3 regions of the Reichenbachiella sp. MALMAid0571 genome follow, and region 3 is predicted to be linked to each of the others. Evidence: riboswitches for the same ligand, from Rfam matches in the RefSeq annotation. Region 3 holds a riboswitch; each other region holds the start of a gene.
What was found. Region 3 has a riboswitch for S-adenosylmethionine ahead of AAOP42_RS13140 (trans-sulfuration enzyme family protein). Riboswitches for the same ligand answer to the same signal wherever they lie in the genome.

Region 1: linked by a shared signal. The riboswitch ahead of AAOP42_RS19935 (phosphoadenylyl-sulfate reductase) and the one ahead of AAOP42_RS13140 (trans-sulfuration enzyme family protein) in region 3 are both predicted to bind S-adenosylmethionine.
Region 2: linked by a shared signal. The riboswitch ahead of AAOP42_RS05565 (homocysteine S-methyltransferase family protein) and the one ahead of AAOP42_RS13140 (trans-sulfuration enzyme family protein) in region 3 are both predicted to bind S-adenosylmethionine.

Annotation. Positions count from the first base shown of each region.
Region 1 covers NZ_JBDKWG010000147.1:153,908-160,755, reverse strand. The annotation lists gene AAOP42_RS19965 (LytR/AlgR family response regulator transcription factor) at 1-603, shown strand, start outside; gene AAOP42_RS19960 (DUF302 domain-containing protein) at 634-1,026, opposite strand; gene AAOP42_RS19955 (hypothetical protein) at 1,350-1,763, shown strand; gene AAOP42_RS19950 (porin family protein) at 1,806-2,438, shown strand; gene AAOP42_RS19945 (lmo0937 family membrane protein) at 2,571-2,720, shown strand; gene AAOP42_RS19940 (CsbD family protein) at 2,796-2,936, shown strand; gene AAOP42_RS19935 (phosphoadenylyl-sulfate reductase) at 2,975-3,694, opposite strand; SAM riboswitch class I at 3,887-3,993, opposite strand; gene AAOP42_RS19930 (DUF8457 domain-containing protein) at 4,050-5,297, opposite strand; gene AAOP42_RS19925 (2Fe-2S iron-sulfur cluster-binding protein) at 5,329-5,652, shown strand; gene AAOP42_RS19920 (thymidine kinase) at 5,655-6,251, shown strand; gene porZ (type IX secretion system anionic LPS delivery protein PorZ) at 6,252-6,848, shown strand, end outside.
Region 2 covers NZ_JBDKWG010000107.1:13,986-20,833, forward strand. The annotation lists gene metH (methionine synthase) at 1-607, opposite strand, end outside; gene AAOP42_RS05560 (four helix bundle protein) at 655-1,008, opposite strand; gene AAOP42_RS05565 (homocysteine S-methyltransferase family protein) at 1,037-2,050, opposite strand; SAM riboswitch class I at 2,107-2,227, opposite strand; gene AAOP42_RS05570 (bestrophin family protein) at 2,403-3,302, opposite strand; gene AAOP42_RS05575 (arylsulfatase) at 3,468-5,270, opposite strand; gene AAOP42_RS05580 (S8 family serine peptidase) at 5,375-6,848, opposite strand, start outside.
Region 3 covers NZ_JBDKWG010000133.1:73,239-80,086, reverse strand. The annotation lists gene lysS (lysine--tRNA ligase) at 1-1,557, shown strand, start outside; gene AAOP42_RS13150 (Gfo/Idh/MocA family protein) at 1,637-3,076, opposite strand; gene AAOP42_RS13145 (SMP-30/gluconolactonase/LRE family protein) at 3,247-4,167, opposite strand; SAM riboswitch class I at 4,354-4,453, shown strand; gene AAOP42_RS13140 (trans-sulfuration enzyme family protein) at 4,625-5,800, shown strand; gene AAOP42_RS13135 (homoserine O-acetyltransferase family protein) at 5,809-6,831, shown strand.

The sequences.
Region 1 (6,848 bases), on a different contig from region 3:
GATGGCCTCAGTTTTGAAATATTCAAACAAGTAGAAGTAGAAAGTCCCATCATTTTCACCACAGCATTTGAGAACTATGCCCTGAAGGCTTTTAAAGTAAATAGTATAGATTATCTATTGAAGCCTATAGAAATTGACAAACTAGAGGCTAGTTTGGATAAATATTCGAAGTTGAGGAGCACCTTTTCCGGTTCAACAAACGTGGTGCTTAATTCAGAGCAGGTAGATCGGCTGTTTGAGATCACTACAGATGGTAAAAAGGAATATAAAAAACGATTTATGGTCAAAACCGGAGATCGTATTCGTCATATTTCCGTACAGGATACTGCATTCTTTTTGTCCGAGCATGATTACACCTATCTGGTAGCAAAAGAAAATAAAAAATTTATTATTGATTACTCTCTGGACGAACTTGCCAAAATTTTGGATCCCAATGAATTTTTTAGGATTTCCAGAAAATGTATCACTAATATTCATTCGGTGAAAATGGTAAATAAATACTTCAACAGCCGTCTTGAAGTAATACTACAGCCACCTACCGAAGATCAGATTCTGATCAGTCGTGTACGAGTCCCGGAGTTTATGAAGTGGCTGGAGAAGTAAACTAGTATTGGCAATAGGTATCAAGATATTTTAATTGAGGTTTGCTATCACCCTTATCAGTTTTTGTTGAACTTCTAAAGCTAATCCTCCCAAAGTTTCGTTTTGAACAGCTCCCATAGAAGCAATGGGATCAACTGCGGAAACTTCCACATCTCCATTTTCATGTTCTTCCACAATGATGTTGCAAGGAAGGAAAACACCTATTTTATCTTCACTTTGGAGTGCTTTATGAGCAAAATGAGGATTGCATGCACCCAGAATCTTGTACTTCTTAAAATCAACATCAATTTTCTTTTTCAATGTTTCTTTCACATCAATTTCCGTTAAGACTCCAAAACCTTCCTTTTTCAATTCGATCGTCACAAGCTCAATGGCTTTATCGAAATCCTTTCCTTTAAGTATTGTATTGAAATAATAGCTCATAATTTTTATGGTTAAATGTAGTGTCGTTTGGTTCAATTGGTATTGCATAAAAATAACAAATATTTACCGTATAACTATGTGAAAACATGGGGTATTGGTTTTATAATACTCCGCTCTACTCAGTATATTTCAATTCTTTAAATATCTGATTTATCAGGGAAGGTGTTTCTCTTTAATCGTCTAGTATAGAGAGTATTTTCTCAATTTGAGAAATACGAATTTCCAATATCGGCTTATATGCACTATAAACACACTTTTATTTTGCTGGCATGTTTATTCCTATTAGGTAAGTACAAATTAAGTTAAACCAAAAATATATAAACATGAAAGCGCATAATAGAAGTCTCAATATGATCACTAAAACCATCGGAGTAGTAGCTCTTATTTTCTTGTTTGCATGCTCAGGCAATCAATCCAATGATCTTAAACAGCAAAAAGAAGAAATAGTAAAGGAGCTTGAAAAACTGGAAACCAATATTGATGATGCCATCGATGATATTGAAGACAAATTAAACCTCAACGAAGGACCAATTGAAAGGAATCTTGAAAAAGTACAGGAAGACCTGAAACAGAAAAAGAAAGATGTGCAAGTTTCCTTGACCAAAGCTAAAAATGCTACTAAAGACAATTGGGAAAGCATTAAGAGTGATGTAAATGAAACCATGGATGACATTGAAGCTGAGTTTAACGATGTGAAACAAGAAATTGCAGAGGCATTGGATGGTTCTGATAAATAATTATCAGATAATCCAATATTGAACACATATAAACAGAAAATCATGAAAAAGTTACCAATATTAATAATCGCAATAGCCTGTATAGTATTTGATGCAAAGTCTCAAAGTATGGATCACCGTGAAAATCCACAGTTTGGGTTGAAAATAGGCTCTAATTATTCTAATGTATATGACTCACAAGGTGAAGAGTTTGAAGCAGATGGTAGATTTGGGTTGGCTACCGGAGTATTTATCACAATCCCTATTGGTAAATTTATAGGGCTTCAGCCGGAAGTTTTATATTCCCGAAAGGGATTTAAGGGAACAGGTACCATACAAGGCTTGTCTTATGATGTCACTCGTACCACGAATTACATTGATATTCCTTTGATGTTTTCGGTGAAACCATCTCCTGCCATTAGTCTGGTAGCTGGCCCACAATATTCCTTCCTTTTAAAACAAAAAGATGAATTTACCAATGTAGGAGGTAGTGTGGTGCAGGAGCAGGAATTTGAAAATGATAACATCCGCAAAAACACCATGGGTTTTATCGGAGGTGTAGATTTTAACCTAAATGATTTTGTAATTGGAACCAGAGTCGGGTGGGATATGATAAATAACCATGGAGATGGTACTTCAAGTACCCCACGTTACAAAAACGTATGGTATCAGCTGACTTTTGGGTTTAGGTTGTAATCAATTTTGTAAGCTTTTAGGAAACAGCAATAGAGACCTGTCAGGTTTACTTTCAGATATAAACCTGACAAGTCTGCAGGTTTCAGGTACTGATAAGTACAATAAATTTTTAACTCTTAAAACAAAAAAATCATGGGAAATATACTTTATATACTCGCAGTAGTATTGGTCATTTTCTGGCTGGTTGGCTTTTTGGGTTACAGTGCAGGAGGTCTTATTCACATTCTTCTTGTCATTGCCCTTCTTGCCATTATACTTAGAATAATCAGGGGAGTTGCTTAAGTTTTCAGAGGTAAGACGTTGCTCGGAGTTGGAGTAAATAGAAAATTATTGAAAATCAAAAAAACGAAACAAAACATGGAATTATTAGATCAAGGAAACTGGAATATATTGAAAGGAAAATTGAAAGAAAAGTATGGTGAGTTTACTGAAAATGAACTTGCTGTGGCAGAAGCGAAAAAGATTTCAGAATTGAAAGTGCTTGAAAACTCAAATTAGAGGTTATCCAATGAAGCACTTTCAATTCTTAGATTTACTTACAGGTGCAATCCACATTCTGTTTTCGGGCTGTTGTTCCACCTGCCGCTACGACCTTTTCCAGGTACGGTACAGTGCTCACAGCCTATAGAAAAATATCCCTTGGCTACTAGCGGATGAAAAGGAAGGTTGTGATCTTTTATATAAGCTTCTCTTTCTTCCTGAGTTACATCCAGTAAGGGATAAAACTTGATGATGCCATTTCTGTCTTCAAAAATATCCAGTGTAGAACGGTGATCGCTTTGCCATTCCATCAGTCCTGACACCCAGATTTTGTAGTTTTCTTTGATTTCGTTGAGAGGTTCAACTTTATTTATTGAGCAGCAGAAGTCCGGATCTTTTTTCCAGGTCTCTTCCTTTGTGGTAAAATCGTGTTTCCAATCTTCTGCTTTTATACTTTCTACATTCAGGCCATAGAGCTCTGTGAGCTTTTCTTTGTATTCCAATGTTTCTCTAAAATGATACCCCGTGTCAATAAAATAGATTTTTTGACTGGGGTTAGCCAAAGAAAAGACCTTGAGTAAAAAGGCAGAGGTAGCAGCAAAAGACGAAGTAAGCATGACATCTGCCTGATCAAAATCTTCATAAAGAGCAGTTACTCTTTCTTCGATGGTCAGCGAATGATATCTTTCATTCAATTGCCTGATCTGTTTTGCTCTGGTTTCAGCATTTTCCAAATCTATTGTCAGCTTTTGTGTTTCTGTTTTTTCAGCTTCCATATTCCTTCTCAATTACATTAAATATTGAACTTCTTACGAAGAATTTTCTTTTAGGGTCTATTTTTTTTTAATAATTGATAGATAATGTTGTTTTAGGTTTGTTCATCAATAGAATAAGGTCACCAAGAAATAAAAAAGCCCCTGTCGATAAGTCGAAAGAGGCATTTATATCGGTTTGACAAAATGTCCTTGGACTTATCTGTTCCCATTTTTGGGACAGGATTTAGCACCGTTTTTCCATAAAAGGAAAGGTTGCTAAGGCTTCAAAGGGCCATTCCCTCCACCTTTCTTGATAAGTTATCATATTAAAGAACGAGTCGCAAAGCTAGGATAAATTAGCTCTCATACCAAAAACTCACCTAAACCGCTTAAAGATCACTTTTAAAAGCTCTTTAACCTCATCAGAGTTCATGTCCCATTCGTATTTTTTAGAATAGTTCTGTACCAAAAGTTCCACTGATTCGTCAAATGAATTGCTTTTTTCTACTTCCTCCAGTGCTTTAGAATACTCACTGGAATCACCATTGAAAAGATCATTCAAAAACATGTAGCGTTGATTTACGCTAATGCTCTTCTGTATCTCAGAAATTTTCTCTGTTTCATGAACTTCCGCAATTGAAGATTTTGGTTTGTTGTTTTCAAATTTTTCGTTGATGGTATGCTTTTCCTCAGTAAATTTTTCGTTTACGGTGGTTGGTTTTTCAGCTATGATGGGGGCTGGAGCGGTTTTCACTTCTACTATTGGAGAAAACTCCTCATCCATGTTCTCTTCTTCTTCGACCTCTTCATGGTCGTCTTTTTCTATCAAAATTCCTCCATCATGATCGCTGGTGTCTTGATTTATTTCATCAAGCTCCTCCTCTTCTATTATTATTTCTCCAACCTCTTCGGTATCTTCTTCCTCTTCTACCTTAATCAAAATCTCTTCTTCAGCTATTGGTTCATCAATGATTTCTACAACTGGTTCTTCTTCTTTCACTTTTTCAAATACATCCAGAGGAAGTATGGAAGAAAACAAATCGGCTTCTCCGGAAATATCATCATTGTCTGGCGTTTGTTGGCTGACAACAAATTGTACCAGGGTTTTTATTTCATCATTAGTTATTACCTGATTGCCATCATTATCAAGCTTCTCTACTATTTTATTGTAGATATTTTTTCTTAGCTTAATATATTTAGACAGCCCTTTGAAACCCTGAATTCTGGTTACATTCGGCAGGTTAGAAAATTCTGTGATAAAAAACTCTGTCGGATTGTACATCAAAGTAATCGTATCCAAAACAGCTTTCTCCAATAGAGGCCTGAATGGTTCTTTCTTTATCAAAATATTTTTTGAAAGCGTATTGATAAGGCTTTTCAATCCATCTTTAACTTCGGGTTTTGAATAGTCGAAAAAAGGGCTTTGAAATTTTTTTGTTTCTTCCTGCCACTGAAGAAACAAGACCTTTAATATATAAAAATTGACTTGCTTTACAGGAGTAATGTCCAATATTTGCTGGCCGGTAATTGCGTTGCTTGTAGGGAAATGTTTCTCGAGGATTATTGAAGAAAATGATTTGCTATAACTTTCTGCTGCCTTTTGATTTAATTTGTTGCCAGTCATAATATTTGCTTGTTTTGTAAAGTTATAAAATATGCCGAAAATCGTCATAGAAAACCTCAATAAGAAGGAAATTTTAAGTGAAAACGATGAAAAATTGCTTCTTGATATCATTCATGAAAATAATGTAGATTGGATGTATGCCTGTGGAGGTAAAGGAAGGTGCACTACCTGCAAAGCAATATTTTTGGATGGTATAGAAAATGTATCTCCAATAACCACCTGCGAGGATAAATACATTGATTCCGGAAGACTCAAAGAAAATGAGCGGCTGGCTTGTCAATGCCATGTTTTGGGAGATGTAATCATCAAAGTAGATTCGTCCAACAAATTCATGCACATAAGCTATTCTGATTAACTATGTTTATAGAACCGCATATTGTCAAGTTTAAAGCAAAGAATGAACCGACAGGTTGGATAGAGGTAATATGTGGATCAATGTTTTCAGGAAAAACAGAGGAACTCATTCGGAGAATGAACAGGGCTTTAATAGCCAGACAAAAGGTTGAAATATTTAAACCGGCAGTAGATACACGCTACCACCAGACTGAAGTGGTGTCTCACAACGAAAACTCTATCAGGTCAACACCCGTGCAATTTGCCAATGATATATTGCTATTAGCAGGAAATAGCGATGTGGTAGGCATAGATGAAGCTCAATTTTTTGATCAGGAGATAGTAAGTGTAACAAGAAAACTTGCAAATAAAGGCAAAAGGGTAATTGTTGCCGGGTTGGATATGGATTTTAAGGGGGAGCCGTTTGGGGCTATGCCGGCATTGATGAGTATTGCAGAGTTTGTGACCAAAGTGCATGCCATTTGTATGAAATGTGGTGGTGTGGCTTCTTATTCCCACAGGCTTCTAAATTCGGATGAAAAAGTGATGTTGGGTGAGAGAGAAACTTATGAAGCCCGATGCAGAAATTGTTTTTATCAAGATTATCAAAAGGAAAAGTAGTTGAAAAACATTGCAATAACATTAATCATATTTTTAAGTGCGAAGATCACATTAGCACAAGAAAACATTCCAATCGGAACCTGGCGTGTGCATTTCAACTATGAGCGCACCCACCTTGTGGAATTAGTGGAGGACAAGGTCTATTGTGCCAATCAGTTTGGCCTTTTTTATTACGACCTTTCGGATAACAGTTTGAATAAGCTTTCCAAAATGGAAGGGCTGAGTGATATTAGTGTTTCTGCTATAGCCTATGACGATGAGTCAAAAACTTTTGCTATTGGGTATGAAAATGGCAATATTGATTTGCTACAGGACAATCAGATTTTGAATGTTAAAACGATAAAAAACAGAGACATAAGCGATAGTAAAAGTATCAATCACATTACGTTTAGAAATGGATTGGTTTACTTATCAACCAACTTTGGAATTATTGTACTCAATTCTGAATCAGGAGAAGTGGCAGAGGCTTATCAAAACCTTGATCAAGGCGAATCTACAAAGGTAAATAGCGTAGCTTTTCATGATGACAAAATTTATGCGGCTACTAATATTGGGATGCTGGAAGGACAAATTGCCTCCAATATTAATCTACAGGAT
Region 2 (6,848 bases), on a different contig from region 3:
AAATAATATCCTGTGGAGGGAAATTGATTTTAGGGCCAACCATCAAATCATACGTTCTCTTAACGATTTCAATTCTTCTTTGGTAATTGTCAGCTTGTCCATCTTCGTCAAAAGCCATGACGATGGTTGCGGCACCATATTGTTTGATGAGTTTAGCCTGACGGATAAATTCTTCTTCGCCTACTTTTAAACTAATAGAGTTTACTACTGATTTTCCCTGCACACATTTCAATCCTGCTTCTATGATTTCCCATTTGGAACTGTCAATCATGACGGGAATTTTTGCAATGTCTGGTTCAGATGCCATAAGATTCAGAAAATCAGTCATGGCTTTAACTCCGTCCAACATCCCTTCATCCATGTTTACGTCGATGATTTGTGCGCCTCCCTCTACCTGATCTCTTGCTATGGCAAGTGCATCTTCGAATTTTTCTTCTTTGATCAACCGAAGAAATTTTCGCGAACCAGTAACATTCGTCCTTTCTCCTACATTTATGAAATTTAGTTCAGGAGTGACAATCAATGGCTCCAATCCGCTGAGTTTCATTGGCGCATAATTGTGCCATTTGTATTTGTATTTTCCTGGATAGTCGGGGTGTATGTTCATTTTATTTTGAGTCAACGGTCAACTGATGACAGTCAACCGAATTTACGTTAGTTAATCGATTTTATAAGAGCTTGGGTTTTTACAATGAGTGTTTCGGTTTGATTATAGTATTTTAGAAAATATTCTTCGTTTATAAGATTTCTCCCCTTAGCTAGATAGAGACAAGTAATCACTTCAAGTCCGGATCTATTGGCGTATCTAAGGAACCTTTTAAATTCAGAATTAGATTGACCTGTGCTACCTTCAGAAATGTTAAGAGCAATAGAATCGGCTACTCTTTTTATTTGAGACGTTAAAATGTAGAGTTCGCTCTTAGGCCATTCTAATGTGAGTATATGAATTTCATTTGCCAACTGAATGGCATCTTTCCAAACCCTTAAATTTTCAAATTTAAAACTCATACTATTTTATTATAACCCAATCTTTCTGTTAGCTGTTAACAGTTGTCCGTTGACTATGAACAATTCTAGGCTTATACCCATCTGCCAATTCTGCTATTGCTTTAATATGATCAGGAGTGGTGCCACAGCATCCACCAATGATGTTGATCAAATCTTCATCTAGAAATTCTTTGATTTGACTTACCATGTCTTCCGGAGTTTCATCATAAGCACCAAATTCGTTGGGTAAACCTGCGTTTGGGTGAGCACTGATGTTGAATTCTGATTTACTGGATAACACATGCAAATAAGGCTTCAATTCTTTGGCTCCCAAGGCACAATTCAATCCAACACTTAGCAAATCCAAATGAGAAATTGAAATAAGAAAGGCTTCTGTATTTTGTCCGGACAATATCCTGCCACTGGCATCAGTAATAGTTCCTGATACCATGATTGGTATTTTGATTCCACGTTCTTCTGCTATTTCATCGATGGCCATTAAGGCTGCTTTGGCATTTAAAGTATCCGTGATGGTTTCTACCAGCAATAAGTCAGCTCCTCCATCAAGTAGGGCTTTTGCCTGATCTGAAAATGCCTGCTTCAGTTGATCGAAGTTGATCGCTCTGAATCCGGGATCGTTTACGTCGGGCGACATAGATGCCAGTCGGTTGGTAGGTCCCATTGATCCTGCTACAAACCGGGGTTTGTCAGGTTCATTGGTGCTAAATTCTACAGCAACTTCTTTTGCCAATTTTGCCGATTCAAAGTTGATCCGATAAACCCAGTCTTCCAGTTTGTAGTCTGCCTGAGCGATCCAGGTACTGCCAAAAGTATTGGTTTCTACGATATCGGCTCCTGCTTCAAAATATGCTGCATGAATTCCTTTGATTACATCCGGCCTGGTGATAGACAGCAAATCATTGTTGCCTCTCAATGGAACAGGATGGTCTTTTAGTTCTTCATTTCTGAAGTCCTTTTCTTCTAATTGATGACGCTGGATCATTGTGCCCATTGCACCATCCAAGATCAATATTCTTTCTTTGAGAATATCTCTAATGTCCATATCTAATTGTTTAGCTTGGAACTCAATTTTGCTTACCTAAGAAATCACTTGACGATTACCTATCTTTTTCCAACCGGAAACGGTCGGAGTGGGAATTGGCACAACATCCGTATTGCGGCTATGGATATGTTGCCAAGACGTCTAAGGGCCCAATCCCTCGGTCTTTCTTGATAAGTAAGGCAAATATAAGTGAAAAATAATAGGCTGCAAGCTAAATCCGAATGCAATTTCCGGTAGGTGAGTTAAAAAGGATTGTCGAATTCTGTTAATTCTTTGCACAGAACCAACAAAGGTGGAGCATGTAGAAATCAGGTGTTCCGGTTTTTTTGAATTAGTTGTAAAGTATTAACGGTTATTTTGTTGCTACTACAGGGTATTCATAATTCTCTGTATCAATAATCTCTCTCACCGCATTTTTGATTTTTACAGCCAATTCATCAAGAGGCAAGTCATTGATGTCAGTACCAAAGGGGTCTTCAATTTCTTCAGCTATTAATTCAATACTAAACAGGAAGTAGAAAATTGACACTACAATTGGCACGGCCCAGTATCCAAATTGCCAAACCAGTGCAAAGGGTAAGGAATTGATGTAAAAGAAAACGAATTTTTTGATAAACATACTGTAGGAATAAGGTATGGGGGTTGATTTAATACGCTCGCAAGCACCAATAATATCAGTAAATGCTTTCATTTCCTTATCCAGTACGAAAAACTGTTCCTGACTCAAATCACCTCTGTCTCTCAATAGTTGAATTCTTTGGTACATTATTCTATTGATCATATTGGGACGGTGTTTACTTTTGATCACAGCACTTTTCATTTCTGGATCCGGAAATTCCATTTCTCCTACCTTAATGCTACCTCTAAGATGCTCTTTCATCGAAAAGACCAGATTTGGAATTTGAGTTCTAAAGAAATGTTTATCCTCTGGGTTGGTTGTGAATGAACTTATTTTGATGGCCAAGGTTCTGCAGTTGTTGACCAGAGAACCCCAAAGCTTACGGCCTTCCCACCAGCGATCATAGGCGGTATTCGTTCTGATAACTAGAAACAGGCCAAGTATAATCCCTAGTATGGAGTGAAAAGCAAGAGTACCTTCGTATTCTAATTTAATGATTTCCTTCATCACGTATTCTACCGACGCAGTAAATGCTCCTACCAACACCATCATTGGCAAAAGAGCTCGCATTACATGACGGCTGTAAACACTAAATATGTGTGAGACATACGTTTTGGGATTGTACTTTATCATCGTAGTTGGTTGGTTGGTGATACTTTGATTCCAAAGTAAATAATAAATTGTTAATATTTAGAAGATTCTTGGAATTCGATTGACTTTAGTCAATTAAAATCTTTTTAGAGCAATGAGGAAGAACCGTTTGTCGGTATTTTACCTTGATGTTTCGACTTGCCTGCATCAAATTTTTGGAGTGAAATTTTGTTTTTTCAGCAGTAGTAATCTAAAATCTAAAGCTTCCTTACCCGGAATATCAGGTGCTTGCAATATCAACTGACCTGTATTTTTATTCAGATGAATAGCACCCATATTCAGAGGCTTAAAATCTTTCGTATAAGACTCAATTCGTTTGTGTCTATCGTATTGCATACCAATCAATGGTGGATCATGCGGTTCGGTGATTTTGGTTTTCAGAGTATCTGAATCAAAAATGAGTTCAATGGTTGAGCCTGTATTTTCCTTCGAACAAGTGTAGTATATAGTTGCATCGTAATCTCCTTCCTCTAATACTTCTATGTCCCATGAGATATAATCTTTCTCATCCGTCCAATTGGTAAAATAGGAACAGTTTGGCCACCGATTCGACCTTTGTATGTTGCCATGAGCCTGGCCGTCTTGCGCAGGTATTTGAGTATATTCAAAATCGGGATGGCCAACAGGAAAGGTTCTCAAATCCTTTTTTGGGAGTTCGGATAATACATCAGTTTTCCATTGGTCTTTGATATTCATCATCTCCTTTTTTATATCGGGATATTGATCAGATACATCAGTGCTTTGACCCGGATCTTTGATCATGTGGTACAGGTTGTCTTCCGCATCCAATCGGAATCGCTGACTTCTTACACTTGTACTATTTCTCCAATTATTGATAATATATCTGTCTTCCCAATCAGAATCATTTTCTATAAGTAGTGGTTTTAGACTTTTTCCATCCAAAGGTTTTTTAGGAGAAAATCTAATTCCGGCCAACTTGGTTAGCGTTGGGTATAAATCCAACATACTGGAAATTTTAGTGATTTTTTTTCCAGCATCTATTTTTCCTTTCCACTGAACTATGAGAGGAGACCTTACCCCGCCTTCATCGGTAGATCCTTTTTTGCCTTTCATATTACCGTTCCATCGGTATCCATTGGGTCCATTGTCAGATAGGTAAGCGATGATGGTGTTTTCTGTTAGTTTTAGTTCATCAAGTTTTTTGATCAGCCTTCCTACATTCCAGTCTATGTTTTCACACATAGCAAGTGCAGCTCTGGTGTGCTGAAGATCCTCTTTTTCAGGATTCCGGTGAAGCATTTTTAATTCTTTGTTCTCATATTTTCGCCACCATTCATCAGGTATCTGCATGGGGCTGTGTGGCGTGTTGTATGGAAGGTATAGGAAGAAAGGATTGCTTTTGTTATTTTCAATAAAGGTTATGGCTTTGTTTGTGAAATCATCTATAATAAATCCTTCACCCTGAACCAATTGTCCATTGTGTTCTAAAAGGGGAGCGAAATAGTTGCCCCAATGACCTGAGCAAAAGCCATAGAATTCGTCAAAGCCACGTCCGTTTGGGTGGTATGGGTATTGCATTCCATTGTGCCACTTACCAATGACAGCTGTTTGATATCCGGCTTGTTTGAAGGTTTGGGCTATGGTAGTTTCATCCAAATCCAATCTTTCTCCACCTGCACTGGTGCTGTACACCCCACCTCTGACATGATACCTTCCGGTCAGCAATTCTGCCCGGGTAGGGGAACATACTGGGCTCACATAGAATCTATCGAAAATGGTACCTTGCCGGGCTAATTCATCAATATTAGGAGTATTTATATTCGAATTTCCATTGATACTTAAATCTCCCCATCCCTGATCATCCGTTAGTATAAAAACAATATTGGGAGTAACATCCACTTCATTTTTCGCACATGAAAATAAGGCTGTAAGAGCAATAAATGCAATACACAGTTTTATTCCGTATGAAGAAAAAAAATGTTGGGCCATAATGTTTTGGAAGACACGGATAGTTTTTGGTTTTAAAGGTAAATATATTTTTTAGAATAAAGTTTTGCTACATTGATACTTCAATCCATGTATTGGGTGATGTCTTATATTTTCATAAACCGACTTACTTCTATGCCTGTAGTTGTCTCTACCTGAACGATATAGACACCACTGCTAAAGGCACTTATGTCAACTATCATTCTACTTTCGAACGACGAGGTAAACAACACATTACCACTGATATCAACGATAGAAATCTTTGTGCCTGATAGCTCGGAAGTTAAGTTCAGACTAATGTTTGCTGAAGATGGGTTCGGATAAATAGTAAGGTTCTGGTCGTATGTGATATCGGTAGAAGTTTTTCCAATGATAGGGGTGAAATTACTATTGCTAATTTCTTCCTGAATATTGACGGTATAGTCTTCTGTTTCCCCATAAGCATAAGATTCACAAGAACCGGACTCTTGATTATATTTCATCGAAACTCTGAGTAAGGTTTCTCCAAGCAGAGCACTAGCTGGTATATTAAATTGATGTAAGGTCAGGTTGTCTGCATCTGCCTGGCTGGTCAATACTTTTTCACCTGTGTCTGTAAAGAGTCCGTTGTGATTGAAATCTATCCACACATTCCAGTATTTCGGAAAATTAGTCAGTTGTCCGGCTTGCAAGCCTATTTCTACTTCTGAATCTCTTTGCAGGTCAGTGACCCACGAGCTGAAATCTGCATATCCACCATTATTTCCACTTTCATTATTGATAGAACCAAATTGTACCAGTTGTATCCATTCATTTTCGGATGATCCTCCTGACGCAATACAATATGGAGTAAATTCAACGGATGCTGAAAAACTTGAATTAGAATTTTCTGAACATTGGGATTGAACCTGAAACTCATAAGTTTCCCCGGAACTTAAACCTGAGAGTGCAACAGAAGAAATGTTTGAAGTTTCTGTTTGCCAAGTGGCTGATCCTATCACCCTATACCTGACGTCATAAGACTGAATGGCTCTAACCGTATCCCATTTTAGTTTAATACTTGAAGTAGTAATGTTGCTGTATGTAATGTTTTCAGGAACATCCGGACGACATTCCGTCTGAAATGTGAATGGATTAGTGAATCCTGAAATATCTACTGTTGAGCATAGTGATTGCATTTCTACTTCATAGATTGTACCTGCCAACAGGTTGGTTAATGTTGCGTTGTTGCTTGTTGCTTCAAAGTTATTCCAGTCAATCATACCCTTTTCTCTGTACCTTCCCTGATAATTGTTTACTCCCAGCAACGGATCCCAGGAAATAATAGCTGATTGGTCGGTTATGTCATTTGCAGCGAAATTATCTGGTTTTACAGGATTGCAAGAAGATGGTACAATGCCTGAAACAATAAGAGAGAAATTTTGAGCCCCGTTAGTCAAAGAACCTTTGTGGTTTATTGTAATGGTGTATTCCCCGTATGCGGGATTGCTTATCTCAATTTTTTCTACATTGTCAATTGAATTGTCTCCTGAGGATGCGGATGCACTCAGGTTATTTGGATTTAATGTCCAGGGAGAATAGGTGGAAGTTGATGAGGTAAGC
Region 3 (6,848 bases):
CGACGTATTATGGGTTCAGCTTCTTTTGCCGAAATACAAGATTCCAAAGGCCGTATTCAGATTTATCTCCGAAGGGATGACATCTGCCCGGGTGAGGATAAAACGCTTTACAACACCATTTTCAAAAAGAAAATGGATATAGGAGATATTATTGGAATACAGGGCTTTGTGTTCACTACTGAAGTTGGGGAAATTTCAATTCACGTCAATAAGCTGACTCTTTTAACTAAATCTCTAAAGCCACTTCCTATAGTGAAAGAAGCAAAGGACGATCAGGGTAATATGAAAACCTATGACGCTTTTACCGATTCAGAATTGAGATACCGTCAACGTTATGTGGATTTGATAGTAAACCCACAAGTCAAAGATACATTTATCAAGCGAACCCAGTTGGTCAATTCCATGCGTGAGTTTTTGTCAGGAAATGGCTATTTAGAAGTAGAAACACCTATTCTTCAGCCATTGTATGGTGGAGCAGCTGCCCGGCCATTTAAAACCCATCACAATACATTGGATATGACCTTGTATTTGAGAATTGCCAATGAATTGTACCTCAAGAGGTTGATTGTAGGTGGGTTCGATGGGGTTTTTGAGTTTTCTAAAGATTTTAGAAATGAAGGAATGTCCAGATTTCACAATCCTGAGTTCACTCAGGTAGAATTGTATGTAGCCTACAAAGACTACAATTGGATGATGGACTTAGTAGAGGAAATGGTCGAAAAAGTAGCGATAGATTTACATGGTACTACTGAAGTGCAGGTTGGTGAGCATGTGTTGAATTTTCAGAGGCCGTGGAAAAGATTTACCATGTTTGAAGCCATAGAGCATTTTACGGGAATAGATATTTCCGAAATGGATGAAACTGAATTGAGGGCAACTGCCAAAAAGCTAGAAGTTACTGTTGATGAAACCATGGGTAAAGGCAAGTTGATAGATGAAATTTTTGGAGAAAAGTGTGAAGGAAAGTTGATACAACCGACCTTTATTACAGATTATCCGGTGGAGATGTCTCCATTAGCGAAAAAGCACAGGTCTAAAGAAGGACTGGTTGAAAGATTTGAAGCAATTGCCAATGGCAAAGAAATATGCAACGCATTCTCTGAATTGAATGATCCAATAGACCAAAGAAAAAGATTTGAAGAGCAGCTTGAACTAGGAAAGAGGGGAGATGATGAGGCAATGGTTTTGGATGAGGACTTTCTGCGGGCTCTTGAATATGGAATGCCACCTACAGCTGGCCTTGGTGTAGGTATTGATCGTTTGTCAATGATCATGACCAACTCAAATTCAATTCAGGATGTGTTATTTTTTCCTCAAATGAAACCAGAGAAGAAAGATCAATACCTTACAGACTCTCAATATCAGGCTTTGGGAGTGAGGACGGAACTGATCCCTGTTTTACAGAAAGTGGGTATGATATCTATTGATGCTTTCAAGGAAGCAAAGGACAGCAAACTTTTCAATGATGTTTGCGGAACAAAGAAGAAACTGAAGTTGAATGATGTGAAAAATCCTACATTGGAAGAGGTGCAGGGCTGGATCGAAAAAGCAGGGTAAGGAAGAAACGAAGTAGAAAAGAAAAAGCCTCAAATATTTATTTGAGGCTTTTTCTTTGAAATCATAAAAATGAATGAGTTTACCATCCGGTATATTCTCTTTTTACAAATTGGTTGGCATCATCGAAGTTCTTGATCTTCATAGATGGGCCATCCCAGACAAGCTTAATACCCCTACCCGGATAATTGAAGTCTTTGCCATCTGCTGTTGGCGTTCTCAAATCAAAACTTCTAAGCGCAAGGTTACCCATTAGAATGCTCTCCGTTAATGGCCCTGCTATATCAAAGTCTGAACTACATTCTTTTTCCTTATATCCGGCAATACAAGCATTTACCCACTGTAGATAATGACCTTCGGGTACACGTGCTATGGTTTCAGGTACATTGATGTACTCGTTTACATCAGTTGGTAACAGCCTTGGTTTTTTACCATATACATCACACATCATTTTTCCTTTTGTACCAATCATAAGTACTCCGTTACCTCCGTCACCCATTAGTTCGTTCGGCCCTAATTCTTCAGGTCTGGCTGGTTGAATGCCACCATCCATCCAGTGAAGTTTAACAGCTGATTTTTCATCTCTTTCAGGAAATTCCAGAATGGTATGCGACGAAGGAGGACAACTTTCGGGACTATATACACGTCCCCATACTCCTACGTAGCTGGTTCCTACACTACATTCCACACTTGTTGGATAGCCTAGTTGCAACGTTTTGAAAGCTGGCTCAATAATGTGGCATGCCATATCTCCAAGTGCCCCGGTACCATAATCCCACCATCCTCTCCAGTTAAATGGCAGTAAGCCATCTACATAGTCTTTACGTGGAGCAGTTCCTTGCCATAATTCCCAATCCAGTTCTTTGGGTATTTTACTTTTTTTCGATGGCCAGGCTATTCCTTGAGGCCATACAGGCCTGTTTGTCCAGCAATACACTGTGTGTACATCTCCTATCAGGTTTGCATTATACCATTCCTGCATTTTACGCACACCATCACCTGAAGCTCCCTGATTACCCATTTGAGTAACTACTTTGTATTTTTGCGCAGCTTCTGTTAACTGTCTGGCTTCAAATATATCATGTGTCAGAGGCTTTTGCACATATACATGTTTGCCCAATTGCATTGCAGCAAGAGCCTGAGCTCCATGCATGTGATCCGGAGTGGAAACTGATACAGCATCAATGTTGTTTTTTTCTTTTTCCAACATGATGCGGTAGTCCTTGTAATACTTTGCATCAGGGAAATTCTCTCTACTTGTTTTTGCTTCCCTGTCATCTACATCACATAAAAATGCAATTTTCACGTTGGGGCTTTTTGCAAAATTGACAATATCTGATTTTCCTTTACCGCCGGCTCCAATCCCAGCGATATATAGAGTGTCAGACGGAGCTACAAATCCATTTCCTCCAAGTACAGACCTGGGTACAATGGTAAAAGCTGCTCCGGCAATACCGAGGCTTTTAATGAATTTTCTTCGTGAATCCGAAGTAGTTAATTTCTTGTTTTTATTGTTTTCCATTTATGAATTGTGATTTTATAGAAAGAAGCGATTAAGATAATAATGTAATTTATTTATAACAAAGCTTCATGCAAATAAGATGCCTTAATAGGATTAATTAAGCCATTATTTTGGCCAATAATCAAAAAAATGGAACAAAGAGTATATATATTATTAGAGGTATAATGGTTTCATTTTGAGTTCATGACAAATGTCCTGCCGGCATGTGCTGTTTCAAATTTTTCAATAAATCCTCGGTCCTGTAGGGTTACAAAACACGTCTTTCCTTCCGATCCTCCGAAAGCGATATTTGATGGTTTTTTACCTTTAAGGGTTACTTCGTTAATTTTTTCTCCTGATGGGGATAAAATAAGAATCGTTCCTTTTCCATGTCTGGTTATATAAAGGTTGCCTTCAACATCACAACGCATACCGTCCATCCCAAAGTCTTTCACCTTTGCCAATAATCTTTTGTTCGAAATATCACCAGTTTTGCTAAGATCGTAAGCCCAAATATTTCTCTGGACACTTTCGTTGACATATAACGTTTTTTCGTCCGGACTCACTTCTATTCCATTAGTTGTACCCATATTGGTTTCCAGTAGTGTGAATGTTCCATTGGTGTCTATACGCCAGATTTGCCCGGATTCATTTTTCCAGTCAGGATCGGAAGCAAATATGATATTGGAAGAAGTAATAGCAATATCATTGGGTTGGGTCATCCCATCATTGTGAGCGTAAACAGTTATTTTTTTATTAGTCATATTTACTTGCAGTATATTATGACCAGTGTAGTCAGCTATGTACATCATCCCCCGGCTTCCAAATCGAATACCATTGCCTGTACTGCCTTCGGGTAGCTGATCAATAAACATTTGAAATTGTCCTGGAGGATCAAACATACCAATAGAGCCTGATTTGAATGGATTTACAAAATATAAATTACCGTTAACATCGACCGCAGGGCCTTCTAAGCCGGATGTAACATCACCCAGATTGTACTCAATATCAGTAGTTTTATACAGATTATTTTCGACGTTTTTTGTTTTTTGTTGATCGCTTTTACAAGAATAGAATAAGGCAATAAGAATCAACGGAAAGATGTTTTTCATAATACTAAACTTAGCTGTTTTATCAGTATTCAATATTGAGTACAATTTATATCATTATATCCAAAAAGTATTACGCAAATAGCAGGTAAGTGGAGATTAGAATTATTTACTAAATATTAGTCTGCATTTTGAGAATATTATCAAATTAATGTGTTTATTTGCGCATTCGTTCTTTAAAAACATTTTGACTTATCAAGAAAGGTGGAGGGATATGGCCCTAAGAAACCTTGGCAACCTATTTTATAATAAGGTGCCAATTCCTACCCTGAAAAGGGATCGATAAGAAAGTAGAGGATTCATTAAAAGAAATTATATAATCCCTTCTGACTTATCTCAGAAGGGATTTTTTTATGGGTAGAGTTTTGGAAAATTAAATTTTATTCCATTATCAAACCCGACGATACCTTTTGAGAGTTGAGATAGAAAAGAGCAGTGTTGAACTTAAAAGTTAGTGGTCGTGTATAAAAATTTTGAAACAATTGCCATAAGAACGCAGGAGAAAAGATCCGAGAACAGAGAACATTCTGTTCCATTATATCTTACTTCCAGTTATGTCTTTGATGATGCAGAGCAAGCAAGAGCCTTGTTTGCAGATGAGGAAGATGGAAACATCTATTCCAGATTTACCAATCCAAATACTTCTGAGTTTGCTTCTAAAATGGCTCAATTAGAAGGTACAGAAGATGCTTTTGCTACCGCTACCGGTATGGCTGCAGTATTTGCAAGTATCGCTCCGTTTTTAAAATCCGGGGATCATATTTTGGCTTCAAGGTCAGTTTTCGGAAATACGCATAAAGTCATTACCGAAGTACTTCCTGAATGGGATATCACATATACCTATGTGGATATTAAGAAGCCTGAAACCTGGGAAGCAGCCATTCAGACCAATACAAAAATGATCTTTGTTGAAACTCCTTCAAATCCTGCTTTGGATTTGATAGATCTGGAATGGCTGGGTAAGCTTTCAAAAAAGCATGGGTGTTTGTTGAATGTTGACAATTGTTTTGCGACACCTTTTTTACAACAACCAGCCAAATGGGGAGCGGATCTTATTACGCATTCTGCTACCAAATACATTGATGGACAGGGGCGTGTAATGGGAGGTGTTGTTTTAGGAAACAAAGAGTTGATTGCTAAAGTAAGAACTTTTGCCAAACGAACAGGGCCATCTCTTTCTCCATTCAACGCCTGGGTACTTTCCAAGAGCCTTGAAACACTGGCTCTCAGAATGGAAAGACATTGTGAAAATGCCCTTCGGTTAGCGGAATATCTGGAACAACATGATGATGTGGCTTCTGTGTCGTATCCATTTTTATCAACATATCCAAATTATGAACTCGCAAAGAAACAAATGAAATTGGGGGGGGGATTGGTCTGCTTTGAATTGAAAGGTGGACTAGAAAGTGGGAGGAAGTTTTTGAATGCACTGGAAATGATTTCGTTGACAGCAAATCTCGGTGATACCCGGACAATTGCTACTCATCCTGCTTCAACAACACATTCTAAACTAAGTGAAGAAGAAAGAAGACAAGTGTCAATTGGTGCTGGTTTAGTACGGGTTTCTCTGGGATTAGAGCATTTTGACGATATTAAAAACGACATAGAACAAGCCATTCAAAAGTCAATTAATTAAAATCACTTATGTCTGCAAAGCAGTTTTATCAATACAATAAAAGATTTGAGCTGGAAGCCGGGGGGTATTTTCCCGACCTGACTATCGCCTACCATACCTATGGTAAAATGAATGCAGACAAAAGCAATGTTGTTTGGATTTGCCATGCTCTTACCGCCAATTCGGATGTTGAGGACTGGTGGCCTGGAATGGTCGGAGAAGGATGCCACTTTGATCCAGAGGATTATTACATAGTATGTGCCAATATGCTTGGGTCGTGCTATGGATCTACAGGTCCATTGAGTATCAATTCTGAGACAGGAAAACCCTACTATTTGTCTTTCCCGATGGTTACCATTAGAGATATGGTCAATGCCTATGACCTCCTGCGCCAGTATTTGAAAATTGATAAAATAAATACTGTGATCGGAGGGTCATGTGGTGGACATCAGGCACTTGAAATGGCTTTGTTGTTGCCTGATTTGATCGAAAACCTCGTGGTGTGTGTGTCTTCTGCTACAGAATCGGCATGGAGTAAGGCGGTGCATACAGCTCAGCGAATGGCTATGGAGGCAGATGGTACATGGGGAGAAGATAACGAAAATGCCGCTATAGAAGGAATGAAGGCGGCAAGAGGAATAGGGTTGCTTACTTACAGAACGATAGAGGCTTACATCCAAACACAAAATGATGAAGACAATGAAAAGCTGGATAACTACAAAGCATCGTCATACATCAAGTATCAGGGTGAAAAATTGGCAAAACGATTCAACGCTTATTCTTACTGGTATTTGTCTAAAGCCCTCGATACACATAATGTAGCAAGAGGAAGAGGTTCTTTGGTGGATGTACTCAATTCTATCAAAGCAAAAACCCTGATAGTAAGTATAGACTCTGATATATTAATTCCAGTATCTGAGCAAAAAACATTGGCAGAAAACATACCTGGATCGAAGCATGAGATTATTCACTCTGATTATGGGCACGATGGTTTTCTGATCGAGCATGAAAAAATAACAGCCAAGTTGAAAGATTTTTTTTCAAATAAATAGTAGTCAAATACGCTTAA